Regions from separate parts of the Buttiauxella sp. AC142 genome, predicted to be linked through region 1. Evidence: predicted binding sites of a transcription regulator. Region 1 holds the regulator's gene; each other region holds the start of a gene.
The links. The regulator Fur, encoded in region 1, represses iron uptake genes when iron is present. The targets are predictions, from matches to a motif close to ATAATAATGAGAACNACTATCAA.
Positions count from the first base shown of each region.

Region 2: a site for Fur is predicted at 4,708-4,730, ahead of zupT (zinc transporter ZupT). Genes of this name have one in related genera too.
Region 3: a site for Fur is predicted at 2,897-2,919, ahead of gpmA (2,3-diphosphoglycerate-dependent phosphoglycerate mutase). Genes of this name have one in related genera too.
Region 4: a site for Fur is predicted at 3,146-3,168, ahead of fes (enterochelin esterase). Genes of this name have one in related genera too.

Region 1 is NZ_CEEDCH010000001.1:1,143,318-1,150,948, reverse strand. Features, by position in the region: gene pgm (phosphoglucomutase (alpha-D-glucose-1,6-bisphosphate-dependent)) at 1-624, opposite strand, end outside; gene seqA (replication initiation negative regulator SeqA) at 650-1,198, opposite strand; gene ybfF (esterase) at 1,383-2,159, shown strand; gene ybfE (LexA regulated protein) at 2,295-2,576, shown strand; gene fldA (flavodoxin FldA) at 2,728-3,258, shown strand; gene fur (ferric iron uptake transcriptional regulator) at 3,545-3,997, shown strand; gene chiQ (ChiQ/YbfN family lipoprotein) at 4,087-4,419, opposite strand; gene chiP (chitoporin ChiP) at 4,467-5,864, opposite strand; gene glnS (glutamine--tRNA ligase) at 6,337-7,631, opposite strand, start outside.
Region 2 is NZ_CEEDCH010000001.1:489,767-497,397, forward strand. Features, by position in the region: gene glnE (bifunctional [glutamate--ammonia ligase]-adenylyl-L-tyrosine phosphorylase/[glutamate--ammonia-ligase] adenylyltransferase) at 1-1,008, shown strand, start outside; gene hldE (bifunctional D-glycero-beta-D-manno-heptose-7-phosphate kinase/D-glycero-beta-D-manno-heptose 1-phosphate adenylyltransferase HldE) at 1,064-2,494, shown strand; gene ubiK (ubiquinone biosynthesis accessory factor UbiK) at 2,550-2,834, opposite strand; FMN riboswitch at 2,969-3,116, shown strand; gene ribB (3,4-dihydroxy-2-butanone-4-phosphate synthase) at 3,213-3,866, shown strand; gene zupT (zinc transporter ZupT) at 3,928-4,695, opposite strand; gene ygiD (4,5-DOPA-extradiol-dioxygenase) at 4,895-5,683, shown strand; gene AC0IWZ_RS02255 (glutathionylspermidine synthase family protein) at 5,715-6,875, opposite strand; gene AC0IWZ_RS02260 (DUF1190 family protein) at 6,882-7,556, opposite strand.
Region 3 is NZ_CEEDCH010000001.1:3,079,666-3,087,296, forward strand. Features, by position in the region: gene galT (galactose-1-phosphate uridylyltransferase) at 1-546, shown strand, start outside; gene galK (galactokinase) at 550-1,698, shown strand; gene galM (galactose-1-epimerase) at 1,692-2,732, shown strand; gene gpmA (2,3-diphosphoglycerate-dependent phosphoglycerate mutase) at 2,942-3,694, shown strand; gene aroG (3-deoxy-7-phosphoheptulonate synthase AroG) at 3,760-4,812, opposite strand; gene AC0IWZ_RS14350 (YbgS-like family protein) at 5,133-5,510, shown strand; gene zitB (CDF family zinc transporter ZitB) at 5,634-6,566, shown strand; gene pnuC (nicotinamide riboside transporter PnuC) at 6,567-7,283, opposite strand; gene nadA (quinolinate synthase NadA) at 7,307-7,631, opposite strand, start outside.
Region 4 is NZ_CEEDCH010000001.1:983,853-991,483, reverse strand. Features, by position in the region: gene AC0IWZ_RS04445 (amino acid adenylation domain-containing protein) at 1-1,623, opposite strand, end outside; gene AC0IWZ_RS04440 (MbtH family protein) at 1,631-1,852, opposite strand; gene fes (enterochelin esterase) at 1,870-3,087, opposite strand; gene AC0IWZ_RS04430 (TonB-dependent siderophore receptor) at 3,368-5,644, shown strand; gene entD (enterobactin synthase subunit EntD) at 5,713-6,396, shown strand; gene gdhA (NADP-specific glutamate dehydrogenase) at 6,491-7,631, shown strand, end outside.

The DNA of each region.
Region 1 (7,631 bases):
CACCAGATCTTGTTCTTGTACGTGACCGCTTGCCCAGGCTTTATCCAGAGAGATGCGTTTTACATCTTTCAGACCCGCGGCCAACAATGCGTTGGCGCGATCTTCAACCACTTTGGTGACGTTGGTATCAGCCGGACCACCATTTGGCGGATTGTATTTGATACCACCATCTTCCGGCGGGTTGTGCGAAGGCGTGATGACAATACCATCGGCCAGTGCGCCACCGTTTTTGTTATGCGTCAGAATAGCGTGCGAGATGGCAGGCGTTGGCGTGTAGCCATTTGCCTGTTGCACAATGACATCCACACCGTTTGCAGCCAACACTTCGAGCACGGAGATAAACGCAGGTTCAGATAACGCGTGGGTATCTTTGCCAACGTAGCACGGCCCGGTAATGCCATTTTTTGCACGATCTTCAGCAATCGCCTGAGCAATCGCCAGAATGTGAGGTTCATTGAAACTATGACGTGCCGCACTACCACGGTGGCCGGAAGTTCCGAACTTCACCGCGTGTTCGCTATTCCCCACTTCAGGCTTCAGCACGTAATACTGGGCCGTCAGTTGGGCTACGTTAATCAAATCGCTCTGTTGTGCCGGTTGTCCTGCACGAGGGTGGTTAGCCATTGGCCTTTCCTTCTGACGCGAGGTGTTAAATTGTGCCGCAAACCTTTTCAATCAATTCCGCCGGGAATTGCATTGATTGCATGATGTGTTCGATCATGCTGCATTTACGGCCTGTATTGGTATTGGTGATAACCCAGTATGGCGTACCTGGGACATGCTTAGGTTTGGTCTGGTTACCGTTTTGCAGCAGCGTTTGCTCGTTACCTGCAAAGTAGACACGGGTGCGACCGTGAAGCGACTCGGTCGCTTCACCAAAAGCATGAGCATCTAAGGTATACAGAGTCGAAAGCACCATCATGAAACGGTTAACGGCTTTCTTTTGCTCCGCATATTCATCAGACAGCAGCAATTCACGCACCGCACGAACACGATCGCGTGCTTTGTTTACAGGTTTGGCTTCCGGGGCAGGTGCAGCAGTTGCCGCCGTCTGGCCGGTAGATGCAGGTGTAGCAGGAGTTTGACCGGCGGTAAATTTCAACATGCGCCGTAAAATATCGGACGCGCTTTCACCAATGTGCTGCGTGTGGCTGGCAATGTAGCGATAGAGCTCGTCATCAACTTCAATTGTTTTCATCTTAATCCAGTGCGATATCTTTTCTGAATACAAGTTGTTGGGATTATAAGGACAAATCCCAACCTCGGGTAGCGCCAAGCTTTTGTCACCCCACAAAGTCAGACTAAACTGGAAATTTGCGGCAGTGCGGCAGAATGCCGTTATGATACCCTAACCTCACGAAGTAAAAAAAAAGAACTTTGCCATGAAATTGAATGCTCGCCTGCAAACTGCGCAACAATTGACTAGTAATTCTCCCATCGTCCTTATTCACGGTCTTTTTGGTAGCCTTGATAACCTCGGCGTGCTGGCCCGTGACCTTGGACAGGATCATTCGCTATTGCAGATTGATCTGCGCAATCATGGGTTATCGCCGCGTAGCGAAGAAATGAACTACTCTGCGATGGCGCAGGATGTGGTTGAAACACTTGATGAATATGGCATTAAGAAAGCCATTATTATCGGCCATTCTATGGGCGGGAAAGTGGCAATGGCGTTAACCGCCATCGCCCCGGAACGTGTTGATAAATTAGTGCTGATTGATATCGCCCCGGTGGATTATCAAGTGCGTCGCCACGATGAGATTTTTGCAGCGATTAATGCAGTTACCGAGGCAGACGTTAAAACTCGCCAGCAAGCCGCCGTCATTATGCGCGAGCATCTTGATGAAGAGGGCGTGATTCAGTTTTTGCTGAAATCCTTTGCCGATGGCGAATGGAAATTCAATGTGCCGGTGCTGTGGGAGCAATATGAGAATATTGTCGGATGGAAAAACATCCCTGCCTGGAACGAACCGGCGCTGTTTATTCGCGGGGGTGCATCTCCTTATGTTGACGAATCTCACCGCGAACAGCTGCTTTCGCAGTTCCCACAGGCCCGTGCGCATGTGGTTGCCGGTGCTGGTCATTGGGTTCACGCCGAAAAACCTGATGCTGTTTTGCGCGCAATTCATCGTTATATTGATGAATCCGCAGCAAACTGATTAAAAACAAACCGACTGGCCGCAAGTTGCGGCTAACGCGTTGGCGCGCAAGCCATGCTGATGTATGATTGCGCGCTAAATTGCGCCAGAGCACCCCGCTCAGTGCCACCTGAATTCCCTGTCAGTAGTCTAATCATGGCAAAAGAACAAACGGACCGTACTACATTAGATCTGTTCGCGGACGAGCGTCGCCCGGGGCGACCAAAAACAAATCCGCTAACGCGTGATGAGCAATTGCGTATCAACAAACGCAATCAACTCAAGCGCGATAAAGTACGCGGCCTGAAGCGAGTGGAGCTAAAGCTCAATAACGATGCGGTAGATGCTCTCAACCAACTGGCTGAAGCGCGCAATATCAGCCGTAGTGAGCTGATTGAAGAGATACTACTCGCACAACTGAAGCAGCATCTCAGTTAGTTTTAGTGCTATGTCCTGGTATGCAATGTTGCAGTCTGTGCACACCGGGGCGATAGCAGTTTCCGCACCACGAAGTGTTCTGCTATGATTGCCCTATCTGTGGCCAAATAGCAGCCACCATACCATTAAGTATCAAGAGGTTATTTTACTCATGGCAATCGTAGGCATTTTTTTCGGCAGCGACACTGGTAACACCGAAAATATCGCGAAAATGATTCAAAAACAGCTCGGTAAAGAAGTTGCTGAGGTGCATGACATTGCTAAGAGCAGCAAAGAAGACCTGGAAGGCTTCGATATTCTGCTTCTCGGCATCCCAACGTGGTATTACGGTGAAGCACAATGCGACTGGGATGATTTCTTCCCGACGCTGGAAGAAGTTGATTTCAATGGCAAACTGGTTGCTCTGTTCGGCTGTGGCGACCAGGAAGATTACGCAGAATACTTCTGTGACGCGTTAGGTACTATCCGCGACATCATTGAGCCACGCGGCGCAGCTATCGTCGGTCACTGGCCAACTGCGGGCTACCATTTCGAAGCCTCTAAAGGCCTGGCTGACGACGATCACTTTGTCGGTCTGGCTATCGATGAAGATCGTCAACCAGAACTGACGGCTGAACGCGTTCAGAAATGGGTCAAGCAAGTTTCTGACGAGCTGAACCTGGCTGATATCATCAACGCCTGATTCTGGATGTGACGCAGCTTTTAAACGGGTTGCGTCACATTGATAGATATTATCGATTAAAATAATTGCTACAAATTTTTAACTTTTCAGTTTGTCCCTGTACAATGACCTCCTGATCAAAAAGCTAGCAAGGCAAACAAATCGCGACTCAGCCGCCATTTTTTAGCTTGATTATGCATAATACTTGCGGTTCCCATTTAGAAGTGGCAGTTCTATAATGAGACGCATTCATCTTAACGCTCACCCTGAGTCCGAGCGAATCGTTAAGCAACAGGACAATTTCCGCATGACTGACAATAATACCGCATTAAAGAAAGCCGGCTTGAAAGTCACGCTTCCGCGATTAAAAATCCTTGAAGTGTTGCAGGGGCCGGTGAACCACCACGTCAGTGCGGAAGACCTCTATAAACGTCTGATTGATATGGGTGAAGAGATTGGTCTCGCCACCGTATATCGTGTACTCAACCAGTTTGATGATGCAGGCATTGTGACTCGTCATAATTTCGAAGGCGGCAAATCCGTATTCGAACTGACGCAGCAGCATCACCATGACCATCTGATCTGTCTGGATTGCGGCAAGGTTATTGAATTCAGTGATGATTCAATCGAAGCCCGCCAGCGCGAAATCGCAACACGTCATGGCATTCGTCTGACTAACCACAGCCTGTACCTTTACGGTCACTGCGCTGAAGGTGATTGCCGTACTGATGAAAACGCACACGAAATCAGCGAAAGGTAATCCGTATATTCTGGCTTCTGATTCAGGAGCCATGCATAAAAAAACCGGTGAGGACACTCACCGGTTTTTTTATGGCTTACGCACTACCATTATTTGTTGTTAGCGCGAATCTCTTGCCAGATTTTATCGCATTTAGCTTTTACCGCCTGATCATTACCCGTGCGGGTCGCCTGAATACAGTTCTGGTAATCCAGGGTACGAACCGTTTCTTTCTTCGCGAAATCCTGATGCTCTTTTTCCTGAGCCAGTACATTCAACACGCTTTGGCAGGCCTGAATTTTATCCGGATTACCTTCTGCGGTGTTAATACAGGCGCTATACGCTTGTTTTAGTTTCGTATCTTCCGGAGCCGTTTTAGGTTGTTGCTGCGCACACGCACTCAAACCTAACGCCATCACCACTGTCAGAACGATTTTTTTCATGCTTGATATCCTTAAGAAAACCGGGCGTTTTCACGCCCGGATTCGAATCAGAAGATGGTGAACGGTGCGATAACAATGAATTTCACGTCACGCTCATCCTGGAAGATGTTGCCGTAACCACCGCCCCAGCTTGGGATGTCGGAATGGTTGTCGTACTGAGTGAAGTGCAGTTTGAACAGAGTGCCTTTCGCACGGCCATCCTGAACGGTATACAACGCATCAAGGCTGTACGCAGATTCTTTCAGGCGGTTATCCGCATCGTAGTAACCGTCTGTGGTTGGTTTGGAGCTTGGTTTGGCATCCCATGCGTAAACATAAGAAGCGCCCACCGCCCAACCCGCAAGATTCCAGTTGCTCAGGTCATACATCGCGCCTGCAAATACCGCTTTTTCACCGTTGGCGTTGAAGTCAGAGCGGTTATCCCACCACACATCAAGACGACCGTTGGAAGAGGCGTAGGTTGGCGTCATACGCTGTAGGAAGTAGCCCTGTTGGCCATCAGCCTTAACCATGGTTCCTTCAAGGCGCAAATCAACCTGGCCGACTCTGTATCCGAGAGTCAATGCCTGCAACCATGCGGTGCCGTCGTACAGATCGTTCACACTACCGTCAGAAACTTTGTCACGCGTGCCGTAGAACTGGTAGCTGGTGGTTAACGGGCTGCCCGCGATATCAAATTTGTAGCTCGCCTTAGTGAAATACTGATCAACATAACCTTCAGCCTGGCCAAATGCGGCCTCAAGAATCAGGTTATTTTTGAAGTCATATTTCGCGCCAAGTGAATGTAAGTATTCAACTTTGGTGTTCTTATCGTTCTGATAGAACTTGTCCATTTCCAGGTGCCACGGAGCTTTATACTCGTTGGTCCACATGTAGGAGAAGCTCAACGCACCAGAATCGCCATAGTCAAAGTTTGCACCAGCTTCTGCGCCCTGGTAAGTACCAGGCATGAAGCTCCAGTGTGGTGCTAACAGAGTTTGACCGGTTGGCTGAATGTAACCACCACGCGCCCATACCGGGCCGTATTTGAATTTAGCCGCTGCTTTATAGAGGCTGATGCCGCTCTTATCGCCGGAATAATCTTCGTCATAAGCTTTGTTAGAAGAGGAGAATGCGATTTCGTTTGGGTGACCGCTGTTAGCGTTTTCTGCCATTTCGATAGCAGTAAAGGCCGCAACGTCCAGACCAAACATGTCTGCGGCATAACCTGACTGGAAGTCCAGGTTTGCGTTCCATGTGGAGTGCGCAAGGTTAGTTTCGTATTTACCCGTTGTGACGTCTTTACGGTCACGCTCACGCTGCCAGTAATAAACGCCGCCGGTCAGCGTTGAATCATCAATAAAACCTGCTGCCGTTGCCTGAGGGATGACCACTAATCCTGAAAGAGCCGTAACACCTGCGATTGCAAGCGCCAGCGCACTACGTTTGCCACTAAACGTACGCATAGAAAATTCCTCTTTGACGAATAAATAATCGCTGGACGTTAAAAGACGTCATGTAGCGAAAAAAGTAAAAATGCCTAACGGCTAAAGCGGTTATGAATATTTGCCCGCATTACTGCTTCCTTAAGACTATTTTTCGCGACGCGAATTATCAACGACTTTGTAAGAGTTCATTCCGATATTATGACAGAGAGCACATAATTTATGAGTATTTGTAACAAATGACGACTCAAGAGTTTTATCTGGATAATTGAAATTATTAACATACAAAACTCTACATGAGAGCGCTCACATAATTAAACAAAGAATTATTAATGTTCCGATATTGACCGTGAAAATTTTGCAGTGAGGAGCGCAAATAACATTAATTCGCAACGCGAATGTGAAGAAATGTTTAACCAGATGATTCTAAAGCGAAAAAAAAACGCCGCGATTTGCGGCGTTTTTGTCATACATTGACCATGTAACCTTAGGGTTATTCGCCCATTTTGGCCCAGGTATCACGCAGCCCGACGGTACGGTTAAACACCAGTTTTTCAGCTGTTGTATAACGGCTATCCAGGCAGAAATAACCTTCGCGCTCGAACTGATACGCTTTGCTGATTTCGGCATTTTTCAGGCTTGGCTCGACAAAACCTTGCTTGATGACCAGAGATTCCGGGTTAATTGTGGCCAAGAAATCTTCAGCAGCCCCAGGGTTCGCCACGCTGAACAAACGGTCGTAAAGACGGATTTCAACCGGCAATGCATGTTCAGCACTGACCCAATGAATTACACCTTTCACTTTACGTCCATCAGCAGGGTCTTTGCTTAATGTGTCCGGATCGTAGGAGCAATGCAGCACGGTGATGTTCCCTGCTTCATCTTTCTCAACACGATCGGCTTTAATCACATATGCATTACGCAGACGAACTTCTTTGCCCAGCACCAGACGCTTGTACTGTTTGTTGGCTTCTTCACGGAAGTCAGCGCGGTCGATGTAGATTTCACGGCTAAACGGCACCTGACGGCTACCCATCTCTGGTTTGTTAGGATGGTTAGGCATCGTGACCATTTCAACTTCGCCCTGCGGGAAGTTTTCAATGATAACTTTTACCGGATCCAGAACCGCCATCGCACGCGGCGCGTTCTCGTTCAGGTCGTCACGGATACAAGATTCCAGGGCAGCCATTTCAACGGTGTTGTCTTGCTTGGTCACACCAATGCGCTTACAGAATTCACGAATAGAAGCGGCAGTGTAACCACGACGACGCAGACCAGAGATGGTCGGCATACGTGGGTCATCCCAACCCTCTACAACCTTCTCAGTCACCAGCAGGTTCAGCTTGCGCTTGGACATGATGGAGTATTCGAGATTCAGGCGTGAGAACTCGTACTGACGCGGGTGCGCAGGAATAGTGATGTTATCCAACACCCAGTCGTACAGGCGACGGTTGTCCTGGAATTCCAGCGTACACAGGGAGTGCGTAATGCCTTCCAGCGCATCGGAAATGCAGTGGGTGAAGTCGTACATCGGGTAGATGCACCACTTGCTGCCGGTCTGGTGGTGGTCGGCAAACTTGATACGGTAAATAACCGGATCGCGCATGACGATAAACGGCGAAGCCATGTCGATTTTCGCACGCAGGCACGCAGTCCCTTCAGCAAACTCACCGTTACGCATTTTCTCAAACAGCGCGAGGTTTTCTTCAACGGTGCGGTCGCGATATGGGCTGTTTTTGCCAGGAGAGGTCAATGAGCCGCGATATTCACGGATTTGTTCCGGAGTCA
Region 2 (7,631 bases), 650 kb from region 1:
GCCTTGCGCCAGTTCAAGCAGGCGCAGTTGCTGCGCGTCGCTGCCGCCGATATCACCGGCACCTTGCCAGTGATGAAAGTCAGCGACCATTTGACCTGGCTTGCGGAAGCCATGATTGATGCCGTTGTGCAACAAGCGTGGGTGCAGATGGTTGGGCGTTACGGCCAGCCAAAACATCTACAGAACCGTGAAGGGCGCGGATTCGCTGTTGTCGGCTACGGCAAACTTGGCGGCTGGGAACTGGGTTACAGTTCCGATCTGGATTTAGTATTCCTGCACGATTGCCCGTCAGATGTAATGACAGATGGCGAACGCGAAATTGACGGCCGCCAGTTCTATTTGCGCCTCGCGCAACGCATCATGCACCTGTTCAGCACACGAACCTCATCGGGCATTTTGTATGAAGTCGACGCGCGTTTGCGCCCGTCTGGTGCGGCGGGCATGCTGGTGACTACCGCTGAAGCCTTCGCTGATTACCAACAAAATGAAGCCTGGACCTGGGAGCATCAGGCCCTGGTGCGGGCGCGTATCGTGTATGGCGATCCGCAACTGAAACAGGAATTTGATGCCATTCGCCGCAAGATTTTATGTGTTCCACGCGAAGGCGAAAAACTCCAGACCGAAGTGCGGGAAATGCGCGAAAAAATGCGTGCGCATCTGGGCGGGAAAACCCGTGAACGCTTTGATATTAAAGCCGATGAAGGCGGGATTACTGATATCGAATTTATCACCCAATATCTGGTGTTACGTTATGCGGCACTGGCCCCAAAACTGACACGCTGGTCTGATAATGTGCGCATTCTGGAATTAATGGCGCAAAACGACATCATGAGTGATGACGAAGCGAAAGCGCTGACGCATGCTTATGTCACGCTACGCGATGAGCTTCACCACCTTGCGTTGCAGGAGCTACCAGGAAACGTGGCCATGGAGACTTTCACTCAGGAACGCGAACAGGTTCTGAGAAGCTGGCACACGTGGCTCAGTGAGCCGCAAACACGCGCATAAGATTAATTGTGATATTATCCGCGACAAAATTTTATCCCTCTCTGGAGAGTCAGGAATGAAAGTAACGCTGCCCGAATACAGCCGTGCAGGCGTCATGGTAGTTGGTGATGTGATGCTGGATCGCTACTGGTATGGCCCTACAAGCCGCATTTCCCCGGAAGCGCCGGTACCGGTCGTGAAAGTCGATACCATTGAAGAACGTCCAGGTGGTGCAGCCAACGTGGCGATGAACATTGCTTCTTTGGGGGCCAATTCGCGCCTGGTGGGCCTGACGGGCATCGACGATGCAGCACGTGCGCTCAGCCAAACGCTGGCGGGTGTCAACGTTAAATGCGATTTCGTCTCTGTGCCGACTCATCCGACAATCACCAAACTGCGTGTACTTTCCCGCAACCAGCAACTGATTCGCCTCGACTTCGAAGAGGGTTTTGAGGGCGTTGACCCGGAGCCACTGCACGAACGTATCAGCCAGGCGCTGCCGCACATTGGTGCGCTGGTGCTTTCTGACTACGCAAAAGGCGCATTAGCAAGCGTGCAGCAAATGATTTGCCTTGCGCGTGCGGCAAACGTTCCTGTGCTGATTGACCCGAAAGGAACTGATTTCAATCGTTATCGCGGCGCAACGCTGCTGACACCAAATCTCTCTGAATTTGAAGCGGTCGTCGGCAAGTGTAAGAGCGACGAAGAGCTGGTGGAGCGTGGTATGAAGCTGATTGCTGAGTACGATCTTTCTGCTCTGCTGATCACGCGTTCTGAACACGGTATGACGTTATTGCAGCCAGGTATCAAGCCGTTCCATCTGCCGACTCAGGCCCAGGAAGTTTACGATGTGACCGGTGCGGGTGATACCGTGATTGGCGTGTTGGCGGCAACGCTTGCCGCGGGTAATTCACTCGAAGAAGCGTGTTTCTTTGCAAATGCGGCAGCAGGCGTAGTCGTTGGCAAACTGGGGACTTCTACGGTTTCCCCGATTGAGCTGGAAAACGCAGTGCGTGGGCGTGCCGATTCAGGTTTTGGTGTAATGACCGAAGCGGAGCTGAAAGTCGCTGTGGCGAATGCACGTAAACGCGGTGAGAAAGTCGTGATGACCAACGGCGTGTTTGACATTCTTCACGCGGGTCACGTTTCTTATCTGGCAAATGCTCGCAAGCTTGGCGACCGACTGATTGTTGCGGTCAACAGCGATGCTTCTACCCGACGTCTGAAAGGCGAAACTCGCCCAGTGAACCCGCAGGATCAACGTATGATCGTGCTAGGTGCGTTGGAAGCCGTGGATTGGGTCGTATTGTTTGAAGAAGACACACCGCAGCGTTTAATCGGCGAAGTGTTGCCTGATTTGCTGGTCAAAGGTGGCGATTACAAACCGGATGATATCGCCGGGAGTAAAGAAGTCTGGGCTAACGGTGGTGAGGTGATGGTGCTGAACTTTGAAGATGGTTGTTCAACCACCAACATCATTAAAAAGATTCAGAGCCACGAGGCGTAAGCCACGAAATTGAGTCTCTACCACGCAAAGTAAAACGCCCCAGCCGGGGCGTTTTTTACATCTGCGGTTCTGTTGGCGGTGCGACATCCGGAGCCTGAACGCTACGGCTTTCCAGTTCGCTCAAACGCTGTTCCAGTAATGCCAGTTTTTCGCGAGTGCGCAGTAGCACTTGCGTCTGCACATCAAATTCTTCACGGCTAACCAGGTCCAGACGCGTTAACTGTGACTGTAAAACCTGGCGAACTTTCTTCTCGACATCATCCCCGAATTCACGAATCCCTTTCGGCATTGACTCGTGGACCTGGCGAGCTATCTGTTCAATTTTTTTCGGGTCAATCATAGCGGCTTCCATAATCTTACGGGATTGTCTTACGGTATTAGCATTAATTGTAATGCCTGCGAGCCTCCTTAGAAACCCGAAATGTTCTAAGGTTTGGCGTTGCCAGAGAAAATCATCGGCGTTATAGTAAGTCTGCTTATTCTCAGGGCGGGGTGTAACTCCCCACCGGCGGTAAATCAGCGAACGCTGAAAGCCCGCGAGCGCTCCAGAGCAATCTGGAGGTCAGCAGATCCGGTGTAATTCCGGAGCCGACGGTTATAGTCCGGATGGGAGAGAGTAACGACTAAGCTCAAGCTTTTAAGCCTGCTCACGTTATTTTTATAGCTCCTAAGACTGCCCTGATTCTGGTAACCATAATTTTAATGAGGTTTTTTTACCATGAATCAGACGCTCCTTTCTGCATTTGGCACCCCTACACAGCGCGTAGAACACGCTCTTGAAGCACTACGTGAAGGCCGCGGGGTTATGGTTCTTGACGATGAAGATCGCGAGAACGAAGGCGACATGATTTTCCCTGCGGAAACCATGACCGTTGAGCAAATGGCTCTGACCATTCGCCACGGTAGCGGTATTGTTTGCCTGTGCCTGACTGAAGAACGCCGTAAACAACTCGAATTGCCAATGATGGTTGAGAACAACACCAGTGCCTATGGCACCGGGTTTACTGTGACTATCGAAGCTGCAACCGGTGTGACTACCGGTGTTTCTGCCGCAGACCGTATTACCACTGTTCGTGCCGCCATTGCTGATGGCGCAAAACCAAGCGACCTGAACCGCCCGGGACACGTATTCCCGCTGCGTGCTCAGCCTGGTGGCGTGTTAACTCGCGGTGGCCACACTGAAGCGACTATCGATTTAGTGACGCTTGCTGGCTTCAAACCTGCCGGTGTGCTGTGCGAACTGACCAACGACGACGGCACTATGGCGCGTGCACCTGAGTGCATCACCTTTGCCCGTGAGCACAACATGGCTGTGGTGACGATTGAAGACCTGGTGGAATACCGTCAGGCTCATGAACGCAAAGCCAGCTAACATTTATCTAAGAAAGTTAAGCTAAAAAGCAAAAAGCCCGGTTTCTACACCGGGCTTTTTTTCAACCAATCCCATTGGTTTGCAATAACGTCAGGCTAAACCCCATCACTGCCATACCGCAAAGTACGCCATAACTCGGGTTGTTGTGCGGGTCTATTTCTTTAGCAAGCGGCATCAGTTCATCCACCGACAGCGCAACCATAATACCTGCCACGGCGGCCATAATGGCAGCCATAAGAACCGGCGAAACCATCGGGCCTAAAATCAACCAGGCCAGCACACCACCCAGGATTTCGGCAAGTCCTGAAATCCCCGCCCAAAAAATAGCTTTTCGTTTCGAGCCGGTAGCCGCGTAAACCGGGCCTGCAACGGCTAAACCTTCAGGAATGTTATGCAACGCTACGGCAAGTGCTATCCCCATTCCTAATTCCAGATTGCTGCTGGCCGTCACGAAAGTTGCAACGCCTTCCGGGAAGTTATGCAAACTAATGCCGAGTGTCAGCAACAGCGCCGTGCGACGCAAATTGCGAGGCTGCGGTTTGCTGTCCATTAAATCTTGCGGATGTGCATGGGGCAGGGCGCGGTCAAGGGCGAAATAGCCCAACAGACCCACCATGAACATACCGTAGCCCAACACAGGCGACATTCCTTCGGTGCGAAGCGCGGCAGGCAGCATCTCCATCAACGAGATAAGCAGCATAATGCCGGCTGCAAAACCGAGGGAAAATGCCAGCACACGGTTTGATGGCTTCTGGCCAAGCACGCCAAGAAAAGCGCCAATGAAAGTGGCTCCCCCGGCTAATAGGGTCAGGATCAAGGGTACTGACATTTACCACTCCTTTTGATAATGATTCTCATTCATATTAATGGGCGACGTGATAAAAATCGAGAGCCAGTTGAGAAGCTTTACACATCGCTTACATTCAAATTTCCTGAAGATCTTCATCATGCTTATCTGAGTTCTTCATAACGCAAAAACGCGTACTGTAGTTTTCATAAACTGAATGACCTGATTAAAGGACACCACCATGACAATTCAACGAATGCCTGCGCTGTTCCTCGGACACGGTAGCCCAATGAACGTGCTGGAAGATAACCAATATACCCAGGCATGGCGCCATTTGGGAGAGACCTTACCGCGCCCGAAAGCAATTGTGGTGGTATCTGCGCACTGGTTCACTAAAGGCACGGGTGTTACGGCAATGGAAACGCCAAAAACCATCCATGATTTCGGTGGTTTCCCGCAGGCTCTCTACGATACTCATTATCCGGCACCCGGTTCGCCTGAGATTGCCCAGCAGTTAGTCGACTTACTGGCTCCTGTTCCGGTAATGCAGGATAAAGAAGCCTGGGGATTTGACCATGGCTCCTGGGGCGTGCTTATTAAGATGTACCCGAATGCTGATATTCCCATGGTGCAGCTCAGTATCGACAGCACGAAACCAGCCGCATGGCATTTTGAAATAGGCCGCAAGCTGGCGACGCTGCGCGATCAGGGCATTATGCTGATTGCCAGTGGCAACGTGGTTCATAACCTGCGCACTGCACGCTGGCACGGTGAAAATACGCCGTATCCCTGGGCTGAGTCGTTTAACCAGTACGTGAAAGATAATCTCACATGGCTTGGGCCAGTCGCTGAACACCCGTTGGTGAACTATCTCCAGCATGAAGGCGGCTCGTTATCAAACCCAACAGCCGATCATTACTTGCCGTTGTTGTATGTCCTGGGGGCGTGGGATGGCAAAGAGCCGATTACGCTGCCGACAGACGGTATTGAGATGGGATCGTTAAGTATGCTTTCAGTTCAGATCGGTTAGCTAAAGGCGCGAATTTCGCGCCTTTAATTTATTACTCTACAAACACATGCGGATAGAAACGTGATAGATCCTGAGTGATTAATTCTCGATCTTCACGAATGCCGATCCCCGCCGGTTGATCGTTGATGAGCCAGCTTCCGATCAGCACATAACTATCGCCGAATTTAGGCAACTGATAGAACTGCTGGACGATCATGCCTTCTTCGCCGTATGGGCCATCGACACGGGCAATTTCTTCGCCGTTTTCGATGATCTTCACATTTGCACCTTCGCGAGAGAAGATAGGCTTCACGACATACTTATCCATCTGTGGATAGTTATCTTCGGCGAAATAAGCAGGCAGCAAGTTGGGATGGTCCGGGAACATTTCCCACAGCATTGGCAGTAATGCTTTGTTGGAGATAATGCTCTTCCAGGCAGGTTCCAGCCAGCGAACGCCAGCATCTTCGAGTTTGGTGGAGAACATTTCACGCAGCATGAATTCCCACGGATAGAGCTTGAACAGGTTACTGATAACCTGATCCTGCAAATCCGTGAACTGGCCTTTCTCGCCTAAACCGATGTCTTCCATGTAGACGAATTCGCTCGCCACTTCTGCTTCGGCTGCGCAGTCTTGCAAATACTGGACGGTGCCGCGATCTTCTACGGTGTCCTGGCAGCAGGCAAAATGCACCAGATTAAAGCCGTGCTGTTGTTTTAACTCAGCAAAACGCTCGATCAGCTTTTCTTGCAGGCTGTTGAACTGATCGCTTCCCGCCGGGAGATTCCCAGCCTGAACCTGATCTTCAAGCCAGATCCACTGGAAGAATGCCGCTTCATACAAAGAGGTTGGCGTATCGGCGTTATTTTCCAGAAGTTTAGGTTCGCCCACGCCATCCCACGCGATATCAAGACGCGAGTAAAGTGATGGCTGCTGGGTACGCCATGACTGGCGCACAAACTCCCAGGTGTGTTTAGGGATGCGGAATTTAGCCAGCAGCTCATCACTACTCACGACTTTTTCGACAACCTTCAGACACATTTGATGCAGTTCAGCAGTTACTTCTTCCAGGCGTTCAACCTGTGGAAGCGTCAGCTGGTAATAAGCGTCTTCACACCAGTACGGCTCGCCATACATGGTGTGGAAGTTGAAACCGTATTCTGTGGCTTTCTCGCGCCAGTCCGGGCGCTCAGTAATCGCAATTCTTTCCATAATTTCTTAGCCACCCATGGAGCGAGAAGAACCTGTTGCGCTGCTGCTGCGTTGCATCGTCGATTGTTTCGCTACGGAGTCACCAAAACCGCCACGAGTCACTGTGCTGGTGGTCGCAGGTTTTGGTGCCATCGCTGTTTTAGGGACGGTCGCGGTGCGGCCTGGCGTTGCTGCACCATAGCTCTTGCCGCTGGCATCAGCATATTTGCCGTAAGCCGGACTTGCCGGGTTTTTGGAGGTGAACAGAGGTTGCTGTGCAAAGCCTGCACCGCCGCCCATCAGGCGACCCATCATATAACCTGCCATTAACGGCATCCAGAAACTGCCGCTTTGCTGCGGCTGTGCCTGAGCTTGCTCACCCGCCATGCTCGCTTGAGCTGGAGCCTGCTGACATTGGCCTTCGCCAAACTCAGCGATACATTCTTCGCGCGATGCATATTTAGGAGCAGTGCGTTCTGCTTCTTTCAGCGCGTTATTAAACGCGGTTGTACATTCGGCACTTTTGCCTGGATTGGCTTGTGAGCAGTCATCCGCGTTTTGATACATGGAGACTGTTTCGTCATTTTGTTCGCAACCGGCAAGCATAAACACAGCGGTAACTGCCAGTGCGACCGGCGTCAAATGGCGTGCGTTCCAGCTTTTGCGGAACGATGCGTGATTTATGATTTTTGTCCGTTTCATTATTCTGTCCTGAGCCCAGTGGTTATGGTGCTTAGAATAGGGGATGAATGGTTGAAATTAAAGCGATGACGGCCG
Region 3 (7,631 bases), 1.9 Mb from region 1:
CAGGTTTGGGCAAATAGTTTCCTGCCCAATGAAGTGGCGCGTGAAGATGTATTGCAGCGCGAATACTTTGCTGAAAATGGCTCGCCAATGCTGGTCGATTACGCACAGCGCGAGCTTAAAGATGGCAGCCGCACGGTTGTTGAAACCGAACACTGGATTGCGGTGGTGCCTTACTGGGCGGCCTGGCCGTTCGAAACGCTGCTGCTACCAAAAACGCATATCCTGCGCATCACCGATTTAACGGCAGAACAAAGCAGTGATTTAGCCGTCGCGCTGAAAAATCTGACCAGCCGTTATGACAACCTGTTCCAGTGCTCATTCCCCTATTCTATGGGCTGGCACGGCGCACCGTTTACTGGTGAAGAAAACAGTCACTGGCAACTGCATGCCCACTTCTATCCTCCATTGCTGCGAAGTGCGACGGTGCGTAAATTTATGGTCGGTTATGAAATGCTGGCTGAAACTCAACGTGATTTAACCGCAGAGCAAGCCGCAGAACGCTTGCGTGCAGTGTCCGATATCCACTTTCGCCAATCCGGAGAATAAAAAATGAGTCTGAAAGATAATACCCAACACATCTTTGCCGAGAAATTTGGCTATCCGGCGACCCACACCATTCAGGCTCCGGGGCGCGTAAACCTGATTGGCGAACATACCGATTACAACGACGGTTTCGTGCTGCCTTGCGCAATCGACTACCAGACAGTAATCAGCTGCGCGAAACGTGACGACCGCATGGTTCGTGTCATCGCTGCGGATTATGACAATCAAGTGGATGAATTTTCACTGGATAAACCCATTCTGAGCCACGATACACAGCAATGGTCTAACTACGTGCGCGGTGTTGTTAAGCATCTGCAAAAACGTGACAAGAACTTTGGTGGCGCTGATTTAGTGATCAGCGGCAACGTACCCCAGGGCGCGGGTTTGAGTTCATCAGCCTCTCTGGAAGTGGCGGTCGGTACGGTGTTCCAGAAGCTTTATCATCTGTCCCTTGATGGTTCACAAATTGCGTTGAATGGCCAGGAAGCAGAGAACCAGTTCGTCGGCTGTAACTGTGGAATTATGGATCAGCTGATTTCAGCGTTAGGCAAGAAAGATCACGCATTACTGATCGACTGCCGCACGCTGGGCACCAAAGCTGTTTCGATGCCAAAAGGCGTGGCAGTTGTCATCATCAACAGTAATTTCAAACGCACGCTGGTCGGTAGCGAATACAACACCCGCCGCGAGCAATGCGAAACGGGCGCACGTTTCTTCAGCCAGAAGGCGCTGCGTGACGTGCAACTGTCCAAATTCAATGAAGTGGCTCATGAGCTTGACCCGGTTGTGGCTAAACGCGTGCGCCATGTCCTGACTGAAAACATCCGTACCGTTGAAGCCGCTGACGCGCTGGCAAAAGGTGACTTGCTGCGAATGGGTGTGCTGATGGCTGAATCTCACGTATCAATGCGCGACGATTTTGAAATCACCGTACCGCAAATCGATACGCTGGTTGAAATCGTGAAAGCGACTATCGGCGATAAAGGCGGTGTACGTATGACGGGTGGCGGCTTCGGCGGTTGCATCGTGGCGCTTATCCCGGAAGATTTGGTTCCAGCGGTTAAACAAGCGGTCGAAAAACAGTACGAATCGAAAACCGGTATCAAAGAAACCTTCTACGTTTGCAAACCTTCGGAGGGCGCTGGCCAATGCTAAAAGAGACTCCACAGCTCGCACCAGACGGGCAACCTTTCCGCATCTCCACCCTGCGCAATAGCGCGGGGCTGGTTGTCACCGTGATGGACTGGGGCGCAACTTTGCTGTCATGCCGCGTACCGATGAAAGATGGCAGCGTGCGTGAAACGCTGCTCGGCTGCGAAACGCCGGAAGATTATCTGAATCAGTCGGCTTATCTGGGCGCAACCGTAGGACGTTATGCCAACCGCATTGCTAACAGCCAGTTTGAGCGTGACGGTGTTACCGTAAACGTCACTGCGAATCAGGGCGCACACCAGTTGCATGGTGGCCCGGACGGGTTTGATACCCGCCGCTGGCGCATTGTGCGTCAGAACGAGCATGAAGTGCTATACACGCTTGATTCGCACGATGGCGACCAGGGCTTCCCAGGCGAGTTACGCGCTACGGCGCGTTATGCGTTAACCGAAGATAACTGCATTACTGTTGAGTTCCGGGCAAAAACCAGCAAGCCGTGCCCGGTGAATCTGACCAATCATGCGTATTTCAACCTTGATGGACAGCAGAATGATATTCGCCAGCATCGTCTGCAATTGTTGGCTGACAGCTATTTGCCCGTCGACAGCAGCGGTATTCCGCAAGCCGGGCTTAAAGATGTGGATGGCACCAGCTTTGATTTCCGCACACCAAAAACTATCGCTGATGATTTCTTGAGTGATGACGATCAGGTACTGGTGAAAGGCTACGATCATGCTTTCTTACTACAGGCGCAAGGCGATGCCAGCCTGCCCGCAGCACACGTCTGGTCGAGCGACAATAAACTGCAAATGACGGTCTACACCACGGCACCAGCGCTGCAATTTTACAGTGGTAATTACCTTGATGGCACGCCTGCACGGGAACAAGGTACTTACAGCGCATACCAGGGCCTGGCACTGGAAAGCGAGTTCCTGCCAGATAGCCCAAACCACCCTGAATGGCCGCAGCCCGATTGCTGGTTACAGCCCGATGATGAATATCTGAGCATTACAGAGTACGAATTTACTCCACTCTAAGTTTTTCGCCCTCCTTCACGGAGGGCGATTATTATTCAGATCGCTGGATTTCCCGCCATTTAGCGACAAAAATATAACAACCGTTCACATCCACCTTACACTCCACACTCTTTTTCGCTATGTTAAACGTTTAGCATTGCCGCTGGCCCCTTTGCGGCAATATAATGATAATCGTTATCATTAATCGCAGGCTTATTAAGGAGTAAACTATGGCTGTTACTAAGCTGGTTCTGGTTCGTCACGGTGAAAGCCAGTGGAACAACGAAAACCGCTTCACTGGTTGGTATGACGTTGATCTGTCTGAGAAAGGTCAAACTGAAGCGAAAGCTGCAGGTAAACTGCTGAAAGACGAAGGCTACTCCTTCGACTTTGCTTACACTTCGGTGCTGAAACGTGCCATCCATACCCTATGGAACATTCTGGATGAACTGGATCAAGCCTGGCTGCCAGTTGAGAAGTCCTGGAAGCTGAACGAACGTCACTACGGTGCGTTGCAGGGTCTGAACAAAGCTGAAACCGCAGAGAAATATGGTGACGAGCAAGTTAAACAATGGCGTCGCGGTTTTGCTGTGACTCCACCAGAATTAACTCGCGATGATGAACGTTTCCCAGGCCATGACCCGCGTTATGCAAGTCTGACCGACAAAGAACTGCCAACGACTGAAAGCCTGGCACTGACCATCGATCGTGTTATTCCTTACTGGAACGAAACCATTCTGCCACGCATGAAAAGCGGCGAGCGCGTCATTGTTGCCGCTCACGGTAACTCCCTGCGTGCACTGGTTAAATTCCTTGATAACCTGAGCGAAGAAGAAATTCTTGAGCTGAATATCCCAACTGGCGTGCCATTGGTATATGAGTTTGACGAGAACTTCAAACCTCTGAAACGCTACTATTTGGGTAATGCTGACGAAATCGCAGCAAAAGCCGCAGCGGTAGCAAATCAGGGTAAAGCGAAGTAATTCGCAACAGATGTGAAAAAGGCGCGGTGAAAACCACGCCTTTTTTTATGCAACTGTACTGCTAATTAACCGCGGCGGACTTTAACCGCATCAGCCAACTGACGTAGAACAGTTTCAGTATCTTCCCAGCCAATACACGCATCGGTAACGCTTTTGCCGTAAACCAGCGGTTCGCCACTCTCGAGGCTCTGATTGCCTTCTACCAGGTGACTTTCAATCATCACGCCGGTAACGGCTTTATCACCGCCTGAAATTTGCTGGCAAACATCGGCACAAACTTCAATCTGCTTCCTGAATTGCTTGCTGCTATTCGCATGGCTGAAATCGATCATCACCTGCGCTGGCAGACCTGCTTTTTGCAAGTCAGTCTTAACCTGCGCAACATGAGCAGCGCTGTAATTTGGCTCTTTACCGCCACGCAGAATGATATGGCAATCGCCATTCCCACTGGTGGTGACGATAGCTGAGTGACCCCATTTGGTCACAGACAGGAAGCTGTGAGGCGCGCCAGCCGCATTGATCGCATCAATGGCAACCTTCATGGTGCCGTCAGTGCCATTTTTGAAACCCACCGGGCAAGACAGGCCAGAGGCGAGTTCACGGTGAACCTGAGATTCTGTAGTACGTGCACCGATAGCACCCCAGCTCATCAAGTCCGCCAGGTACTGCGGGGTAATCATATCTAAAAACTCACCCGCAGCAGGCAGGCCGGAGTCGTTGATGTCTAACAACAACTTACGAGCAATGCGCAGGCCATCGTTGATTTTATAGCTGTTATCCATTTCTGGATCGTTGATCAAACCTTTCCAGCCAACCGTGGTGCGCGGTTTTTCGAAGTAAACGCGCATAACGATCTCTAACTCACCTTGCAGCTCTTCACGCAACTCAAGCAAGCGTGCGCCATATTCTTTCGCCGCTTTAACGTCGTGAATGGAGCAAGGGCCAATAACCACCAGCAGACGATCGTCATTTCCTTTCAGGATTTTATGAATCGCTTTGCGCGCGCCAGAAACTGTGGCGGCGGCTTTTTCTGTGGCAGGGAATTTTTCGAGCAGCGCTACTGGCGGTAACAGTTCGTTGATTTCTTTGATGCGTAAGTCGTCGTTCTGATAATTCATGATATGTCCGGGAATGGCCTTGAGATTTAGCTTAGTTGCAATCCCTTCAATCTATCGCTTCAAGCATGAAGTGTAAACGGGCTTTTACACTTCAGGCGGAATATTCCTGGAAACGACCTAAAAAGCGTCAAAAAATGGTAAAACCCCGGTTTACCGCTACAATTTTTAATTGTTAACACTAAAAAGTAGTCCTTTAGCAAAATTGTATTCTGACGTGATGTTAATCGGTGACATATTTAGTCGATAAATGGCGCAAGCTCAGAATAAAGCAAGTGCACTGTTGGAAGAAGTTATCCAGCAATAACAACCAGAACAGGAGCATGATGATGAAAAAATTAACCGCACTTTTCCTGACAGCAACCCTTTCAGTCGCCAGTGGTCTGGCAATGGCCGCAGATACTAGCGGTGACAATAATGGCCAGGCAAACGCCGCTGCGTCAGCAGGCCAGGTCGCACCGGATGCGAATCAGAACCTTGCGCCTAAAGGCGTTGATAATAGCAATATCAATAATGGCGGCACTATGCTTCATCCAAATGGCTCAACCAGCAGTAGTGGTATGACCAGCGACGGGATGAGCAAAGATGAAATCCATAAAAATTCGATGTGTAAAGACGGTAAATGCCCGGATACCAACCAAAAGGTTGAAACCGGTAGCGGTGATGACGTGAACACGAAAGTGGACGGCACTTCACAGTAAAAGAAACACCGCTAAACCAGGGGGGAGCTAAGGCTCTCCTTTTTTATGAGTTTTATTCAATAAGTTAATCAGCGTTAGTGGTTATAATTAGCGCATCGTTGTTTTGCGAAAATAGAAGAAACCATGGCGCATACACATCAACATTCCTCCGGTGATACCAATTCCAGACGCCTGCTTTGGGCGTTTGCCATCACGGCCCTCTTTATGGTGGCAGAAGTCATCGGCGGGATTATTTCCGGGTCGCTTGCTTTGCTTGCCGACGCAGGCCACATGCTCACTGATGCCGCAGCATTGTTAGTCGCGTTGCTGGCTGTGCGGTTTGCCAGGCGTCCACCCAATGCCCGTCATACTTTCGGCTGGTTAAGGCTGACCACGCTTGCTGCGTTTGTGAATGCTATTGCTCTGGTGGTCATTACCGTATTGATTGTCTGGGAAGCGATAAGCCGTTTTTATCATCCGCAACCGATCGCAGGCTGGACAATGCTGATTATTGCGTTTGCAGGATTGCTGGCGAATTTGTTTTCTTTCTGGATTTTGCATCGCGGAAATGAAGAAAAGAATATTAATGTGCGCGCTGCGGCACTGCATGTTCTGGGGGATTTACTGGGTTCTGTAGGCGCGATTGCTGCGGCACTGATCATTCTGTGGACGGGATGGACGCCCATTGACCCGATCCTTTCTATTTTGGTTTCGTGCCTGGTGCTGCGCAGTGCGTGGAATTTACTTAAAGAGAGTGTCAACGAGCTGCTCGAAGGCGCACCTCACTCCATTGATATCACTGTTTTGAAGCGGAAATTAGCCAGAACAATCCCAGAAGTTCGTAATGTTCACCACGTACACATCTGGCTGGTTGGCGAAAAGCCATTAATGACAATGCATGTGCAAGTGGTACCACCACACGACCACGACGCCCTGTTAGAGCGCATCCATCATTTTCTAAAAGATGAGTATCGGATTGAACATGCGACGGTGCAGATGGAGTATCAACTTTGCCATGGGCAAGATTGTGATTTAAATGAGCATGGTCAGCACGACCATGCTCATCATCATCATTGATTAAGACAAGGCGCGTGAGCCACGTTCACGCGCACTTTTGATCCACATGCGGCTGCCATTGAGCGCGATAAACGTCAGAATCATATATTCGAGCGACATCGCATAGACGCCTTGCAGGGCGAAAATCACCACGCTAATCACGTTAATGATCACCCATAGCAGCCAGTTTTCGACGTACTTACGGGTCATCAGAATCATCGCCACAATCGACAACACCATCATGCAAGAGTCCCAGAACGGGAAGGCATCAGGCTGAAGCACTGGCATTGTCACATTCAGCCCCAGCCCCTGCATGATAGAAACCGCTATTCGGGTCAGGAATGCAAATACCGGATCGATAAACACGGTCATTAAACCAATCGCCCCAACGCACACCGCAATCCAGGCGAGGGCTTTGGGCAAAGGTAACCAGCGAATCTGGAGAGCGGCCTGATTATCGTTTGTCTGCCGTGACCATGCATACCAACCATAAATATTGGCCGCAAAGAAGAACAGCTGAAGCAACAGGCTCGCATAAAGTTGAATCTGAAAGAAAATAACCGCAAAGAGCGTGACGTTAATTAAGCCGAATGCGTAATTGCTGATCTTTTCAAGGCTCGCCAACCAGATGCACAGTAAGCCCGCCACGGTTCCAATAGCTTCTATCCATGATAAATCATACCCACCAGCGCCGATGGGGATGTGAACCAAAATGTTCTGCGTGCTAAAAAAATCCATATTCGCTCCTGAGCATAAGATCCTTATGCGTTGCCTTTAATATTCCGTCGTAATTCAGCGGCAAAAGCTAACATTCGATTTAAAGGCACCAGAGCGCCCTCACGGAGTGCAGCGTCGACATGAATCTCATGCGCCGCTCCGCCCTGCTCCAATCCCTCAGCGATAGCTTTAAGGCCGTTCATCGCCATCCAGGGGCAATGAGCACAGGTACGACACGTTGCCCCTTCACCTGCTGTCGGTGCTTCGAACAACTCTTTATCCGGGCATGCCTGCTGCATTTTGTAAAAAATCCCGCGGTCGGTCGCCACGATCAGTTTCTTGTGGGGCAACGTTTTTGCCGCAGCAATA
Region 4 (7,631 bases), 160 kb from region 1:
TTCAACAATCGCCTGCAATGCGAGTGATAAAAACACCGAGCGCGGTAGCGCGACAGCCACGACATCCCCCGGTTTCACGCCGCGTGAAATGAGTTCTGCGGCCAGCGCCTGCACCTGTTCGCGCATCTGGCGATAGTCGAACTGAGTGTTTTCGTCAGCCAGCGCGGGCGCATGGGGAGTTCTTGCGGCCTGCTCAGCAATTAACTGGCTTAACGTCGTGACCGGAACCGGAGTTTGCGTCGCGTTGATGCCTTCCAGCCGTTCGATTTCGCAAGGGTGCAGCAATTGCGCATCCACACAACGTAATGCGGGACTGGCCGCAAACTGGCGTAAAAGAAGCGGCAAGCGGGCGATGTGCTGTTGCAACGTGGCAGCATCGTAGCGCTGCGCATTTGCCAGCAGTTCGAGGGAGAACTCACCCTGTTCGCTGATATACAGCGCAATTTCTAAATCACGCACCGGGCCGGAAGCCAATTGATGCGTAATGCCTTCGATGCCGTTGAAATCAAGGCGGTAATCGAACATTTTCAGGTTCAGCACCGGGCCATACAACGGCTCACCGCTGGTCACTTTCCCTGAATCACGCAGGATTTGTTCAGCATCGTAGCGCTGATAACGACGCAGGCTTTTGAGTTCTTTAGCAAGGTTTGCGGCGAATTCCGGCAGGGTAAAATCGGGTTCGATGCGTACACCAAACGGCAACACATTCAGCACTGGCCCGGTTGCACACAAAGCAGCAGACCCCATGCGGCGCATAAAGATAAAGCCCGCGGAGTAATCAGCCCGCCCGCTTAAACGCCCGAGCCACAGCGCCACCAGCCCTAATGCCATATCGGCGGCCGTCAGGTTTTTCTGGCGGGCGTTATCCATCAGCAGGTGGAAATCTGCGCTCTCAAAACTCAGCGACTGGCGAATCAGTTGGGTGGAGGAGCCCAAATCTGTGAGTGGTTTTGCCGAAAGCGTGGCAGGCGGCGGTAGCTGGCGAGTTTTATCAGCCCAAAATGCCGCATCACGCATTCTGACGTCGGTTTTGCGGTAATGCTCGTATTCTGCAACAACATCACTAAACGGGGTAAATGGGCTGGGTTCAGGATTTTGATTTTGACAATACGCACTGTAAATATTGGCAATACGGCGGGTAATTGCGGTGAAACTGAAGCCATCAACCACCAAATGGTGAAAACGTTGATACCAGAACCAGCGCGTTTCGCTGATACGCATGAGCTGATGATGATAAAGCGGTTTACCGCTGCTGATACGCAAATCCTGCTCAAGATCCTCACGCATCAGTGCCAGGGCAGCCGTTTCAGGTTCAGCGACGCCGCGTAAATCACGGCAAAACGGGGCTGTAAATGTTGCATCAGGATCGACCCACTGACGCGCCTCGCCGTCCACTTCACTAAAACGCATTTTCAGCGTATCCGCCTCGCTCATGCCCGCCACTATCGCCTTGCACAGCAGCGCTTCATTAAGCTCACCGTTAAGTTCGTCTCCGCAGTTTAATTCAATATAGTGCGCAACGCTCCACGCGTTGGCCTGGGGCGAAAGCTGATCGGCCATCCAGATGCCGGGTTGCGCCGCCACCAGCGGCAGGGTTTCGGTGGGTGCGAGTATCGGCGCCATGATTAATTCACTCACCTTTCACCTCTGCTTTCGCAAAGTTTGCCGGTTGTAATTGGGTCCAGTTAGCGAGCAGCCACTGATTGCACTCTTCGTTCGATGCCGGTTCACAAACTACCTGCCAGCCATCGGGCAAGGCACAGTGTTCAGGCCATAAGCTGAACTGGCTCGCGGCATTTTCAAGGATGAAAAAACGACTCTGCGGCGAGTCGAAGGGATTACTGAATTCCATACTTCATTCCACTCCTGTCAAAGAGACGCTTTCCAGAGCCAGGCTAAGCCGTTGATCAGCCCGCCCCGCCAGCAAAGCGCATCGTGTCCACCGTCAACCTGACGGTAGAAAACTGCTCGCTGTGTTTGTTGTAGTAAGGGATAAATTCGTTGATTAACCTGATGGATAAGAGGTTCTCTGACCCCTGCCTCAAGGTAAATTCGCAGCGGTTTGTCACAGACCAGCCCACCTTCGAGTCGCTGTATTAACTGCCCGCCCTGCGGGTTGCTTCCTCGGTTAGGCCACCAGTACGACCCGGATTGGCTCAACACGCAGCCAAATTCTTCCGGCCAGTGAAGTGCCGCATAAAGCGAGGAAAGCCCGCCAAAACTTTGCCCAGCCACCACGGTGGTTTCGGGGGTCTCATTCCAGCGAGTGAGGGTGCGCAGATGCGGTAATAACTCTTCCTGCAACGCCTGCCAAAACTGCGCATTGCACGGCAGTTCGTTGCTGCGGGTGTTGTTGTCGATAACATCAATCAGCACGTAAACCGCAGGCGGCAGCGCTCCGGCGTCAGTTTGTGCCTGAAGCGCAGGCCACACCGGCATGCTTTCGGCCCAGAATTGGCCGTCGAGCAAAATCGCCAGTGGGCGCTCTTCGGGTTGTGCGTCACCGGTCGCAAAAATCCACACTTTGCGCTGATTTTTCAGACGCAGGCTGTCCCATGTGATGCATTGCACTGCGCAATGCGGCGTGTTGGGCTTATCCCAACCAGGCTGCGGTGGCGCGTCAGGAAGATGGAGTGCGGACATCGGATGCCCGCGGCCGCCCAGCCAACTTTCCGGGTTCAGCGGATCGGCAATGGCTCGCGGCAGCAGTTTGCGCCAGCCTTCACGCAGCGCCATACGCGCCGGTTCGATACCCTCGAACGCTTGCGCGGGGAAATCCTCTTCGCAGACCGACGGGATAAAACAATAACTTCCGCGCCATGTGCTGCCGAGGCGAGTTTGCCACTGCCAGACATCCGTCCCCGGCACGCGTTCAAGAGTTTGCGGGCGAGATTTTTGGTGATGGTCGGTCACGCCGGTGATGTAAATCCAGACTCGCTTTATCGGTGAGGTTTTCTCGCAGCCTTGCGGATCACGCCACAAAAAACGCACCTCACACTGATTGTCACTTTTACAGGTAACGGCGGGGATCCCTTGCGCCTGTTTTTCCTGCCACCAGCTCTTACTTCCTGTCTGTAAATTCGCCACTTGAACACAACCCTATGAAATCAATGCAAACGATCAATAAACCTGAAATATATTGATAATACTATTGATAATTATTTTCATTTGCAATAGCGTATTTCCGCGCTTTGAGCTACCAGCTTCCGAGTGCAAAAACAATAAATTGCCGAACTTGAAGGCACGATTCCCTCATTTCAGGGCGAATGCTGGACAGATCCCGGTATGACTAAGTGAAAACCATGCTGCGCCCGATCCCTATGGGAATGGAATGACACCGGGCGAAGCGGAAAAGCAGGCCGCCATAATGAATAATAAAATTAACTATTCCCTCGCGATGCTGATCAAACTGGGGATTTACGGGGTCGCCCAACCTGCCTTTGCGGCAGATCAAGCGGCACCGGCAACGGCGCAAGCCGCGGCACCCAGCAACGACGACTCGCTCACTCATGAAGACACTTTGGTTGTTACCGCTGCCGAGCAAAATTTGCAGGCACCAGGCGTTTCGACCATCACAGCAGAAGAACTCAAAAAGCGCCCACCGGCGCGTGATATTTCCGAAATCGTTCGTACTATGCCGGGCGTTAACCTGACGGGTAACTCCACCAGCGGCCAGCGCGGCAACGGTCGCCAGATTGATATTCGCGGCATGGGCCCGGAAAACACGCTGATTCTTATTGATGGAAAACCCGTGACCAGCCGTAACTCTGTGCGTCTGGGCTGGCGTGGCGAGCGTGATACTCGCGGTGATGCAAGCTGGGTTCCGCCAGAAATGGTTGAACGTATTGAAGTTATTCGTGGCCCAGCCGCCGCACGTTACGGCAACGGCGCGGCTGGCGGCGTGGTGAATATCATCACCAAAAAAGGCACCAACGAATGGCACGGTTCCTGGAACACCTATCTGAATGCGCCGGAACACAAAGACGAAGGTTCCACCAAGCGCACCAACTTTAGTCTGAATGGCCCGCTGGGCGGGGATTTCAGCTTCCGCCTGTACGGCAACCTCGATAAAACCCAGGCCGATGCATGGGATATCAACCAGGGTCACCAGTCTGAACGTACTGGTATTTACGCCGATACGCTGCCCGCCGGGCGCGAGGGTGTGATTAACAAAGACATCAACGGCGTGGTGCGTTGGGACTTTGCGCCGATGCAATCTTTGGAACTGGAAGCGGGCTACAGCCGCCAGGGCAACCTGTATTCCGGCGATACCCAAAACACCAACACCAACAAAATCGTTAAAGATAACTATGGCGAAGAGACAAACCGTCTGTACCGCCAGAGCTACTCTTTGACCTGGAATGGCGGTTGGGATAACGGCCTGACCACCAGCAACTGGGTGCAGTACGAACATACGCGCAACTCGCGTATGCAAGAAGGCCTGGCCGGTGGCACCGAAGGGATTTTCTCCAGCGATCAATTCAGCGATATCGATTTGAGCGACGTGCTGCTGCACAGCGATGTGAATATCCCGATTGATTTTATCGTGAATCAGAACCTGACGCTGGGCACCGAATGGAACCAGCAGAAGATGAAAGATTTGTCTTCAAACAACCAGACCTTCATGGGCGGGCCGGTTCCAGGTTCATCCAGCACTGGTCGTAGCCCGTATTCCCAGGCTGAAATCTTCTCGCTGTTTGCCGAAGACAATATGGAGCTGACGGACAGCACCATGCTGACGCCGGGCGTGCGTTTTGATCACCACAGCATTGTTGGCAGCAACTGGAGTCCGTCACTCAACCTGTCGCAAGGTTTAGGGGATTATTTCACGCTGAAAATGGGTATCGCCCAGGCGTATAAAGCGCCGAGCCTGTATCAAACTAACCCGAACTACATTCTGTACAGCAAGGGACAGGGTTGCTACGCAAGCAGCACTGGCGTGGGCTGTTACATGATGGGTAACGAAGACCTTAAGGCTGAAACCAGCGTTAACAAAGAGATTGGCCTTGAGTTCAAAAAAGACGGCTGGCTCGCAGGTGTGACCTGGTTCCGTAACGATTACAAAGACAAAATCGAAGCGGGCTATGCTCCTATCGGCCAGACCTCTTCCGGCAAAACCAAGACCGATATTTACCAGTGGGAAAACATTCCTAAAGCACTGGTAGAAGGGCTTGAAGGAACGTTAAACGTTCCAGTTTCCACCACGGTAAGCTGGACGAACAACGTCACCTATATGCTGGAAAGTAAGAACAAAGAAACCGGCGAGCGTCTTTCTGTTATCCCGGAATACACGCTCAACTCAACGCTGAGCTGGCAGATTCGCCAGGACGTTTCTGTGCAATCCACCTTTACGTGGTACGGCAAACAACAGCCGAAGAAATACAACTACAAAGGCCAGCCAGCAACGGGCCCAGAAACTAACGAAGTTAGCCCTTACAGCATCGTTGGCCTGAGCGGAACCTGGGATGCGACGAAGAATGTGAGCCTGACGGCGGGTATAGACAACCTGTTTGACGAGCGCCACTGGCGTGCGGGCAATGCCCAGACGACGGGTGGTGACAATGGTTATATGTACGGCGCAGGTGCCGCGACCTATAACGAGTCAGGCCGTACTTACTACGTCAGTTTGAACACGCACTTCTAATTACCTCTCCTGAGAGTACCCTAACCCTCTCCCTCAGGGAGAGGGTTAGGGTGAGGGAGAAACATCTCATGAAAACCCAGCTCACAAATTTCAGCTTCCCCAATACTGGGCAACGAATCGTCCGCGTGGATTTTGACGCCACAACCTTTCAGCCCGACGACCTGTTATGGCTGCCGCACCACCCTCGCTTATCCAACGCCGTTATTAAGCGCAAAGCCGAGCATCTGGCAGGAAGGATTGCGGCATCTGAAGCACTACGTTTTCATGGCGTAAATGACTATGTGCCGGGAATTGGCTTGCACCGTGAACCCTGCTGGCCGCCCGGATTCACCGGCAGCATTACGCACAGCGGCAATGTGGCATTCGCGACGGTGGTGGCTGATTCTGCGGATATGCGCGAAGGCATCGGTATCGACTATGAAGAAATTATTGCCCCAAACATCGCCGAAGAAATTCATGGCGGGATTATAGATTGCGCAGAAAAAGAACTGTTGCGCCAATCCCCTTACCCTTTCCATTACGCATTAACCATGGCCTTTTGCGCAAAAGAAAGTTTATTCAAAGCTATGTTCCGCCATGTGGGTCGTTACTTTGATTTCTCTTATGCATCAATAAGTAAAATAGATGACACGCAATTGATTCTGACCCTCAACCATTCACTTGGGCCATACAAAAAAGGCAATAAATTCATGATTATATGGAATAATGACGCAGGGAAATTAATAACACTAATACAGCTCGGGCGGCAATAAAAAGAAATCGCTTGCGGTTAAGTAATAAGTGAATGTTATATTCGAAGAACACAACGCATATATAACATCTATTATTACAAGGACTTTTTGGACTATGGAAAACACGCTTTCCCTCGAATCATTCCTGACCTCTGTTCAACAACGCGATCCAAACCAACCCGAATTTGCCCAGGCAGTACGCGAAGTCATGACCACGCTCTGGCCGTTCCTGGAGCAAAATCCGCAATACCGCCATTCGGCACTTTTAGAGCGCCTTGTGGAACCTGAACGCGTGATTCAGTTCCGCGTGACCTGGGTTGATGATAAGAATCAAGTGCAGGTAAACCGCGCCTGGCGTGTGCAGTTCAGCTCAGCCATTGGCCCATTTAAAGGAGGAATGCGTTTCCACCCCTCCGTTAACCTCTCGATTCTGAAATTCTTAGGCTTTGAGCAAACCTTCAAAAATGCCCTGACCACGCTGCCAATGGGCGGCGGTAAAGGCGGCAGCGACTTTAACCCGAAAGGCAAAAGCGAAGGCGAAGTGATGCGTTTTTGCCAGGCACTGATGATGGAGTTGTATCGCCATCTGGGGCCAGACACTGACGTACCGGCAGGCGATATCGGCGTTGGCGGGCGTGAAGTGGGCTTTATGGCGGGAATGATGAAAAAGCTCTCCAACAATACTGCCTGCGTGTTTACCGGCAAGGGTTTGTCATTCGGCGGCAGCCTGATTCGCCCGGAAGCCACCGGTTACGGGCTGATTTATTTCACCGATGCAATGTTGCAACGCCACGGGCTGGGCTTTGAAGGCATGCGCGTGGCGGTTTCCGGCTCCGGCAACGTTGCGCAATACGCTATCGAAAAAGCGCTGTCATTGGGCGCTCGGGTCGTAACGGCGTCTGACTCCAACGGTACCGTCGTCGATGAAGCGGGCTTTACCACCGAAAAACTGGCGCGTTTGACAGAGATTAAATCCAGCCGCGACGGACGCGTGGCCGATTACGCCCGCGAATTTGGTCTGAAATATCTCGAAGGCCAGCAACCGTGGAGCGTTCCGGTTGATATCGCGCTGCCATGTGCCACGCAAAATGAGCTGGATACCGAAGCGGCACGCACGCTTATCGCCAACGGCGTGAAAGCGGTGGCTGAAGGCGCAAATATGCCCACCACTATTGAGGCGACGAATCTGTTCCTTGATGCGGGCGTATTGTTTGCACCGGGTAAAGCAGCCAACGCCGGTGGCGTGGCGACATCAG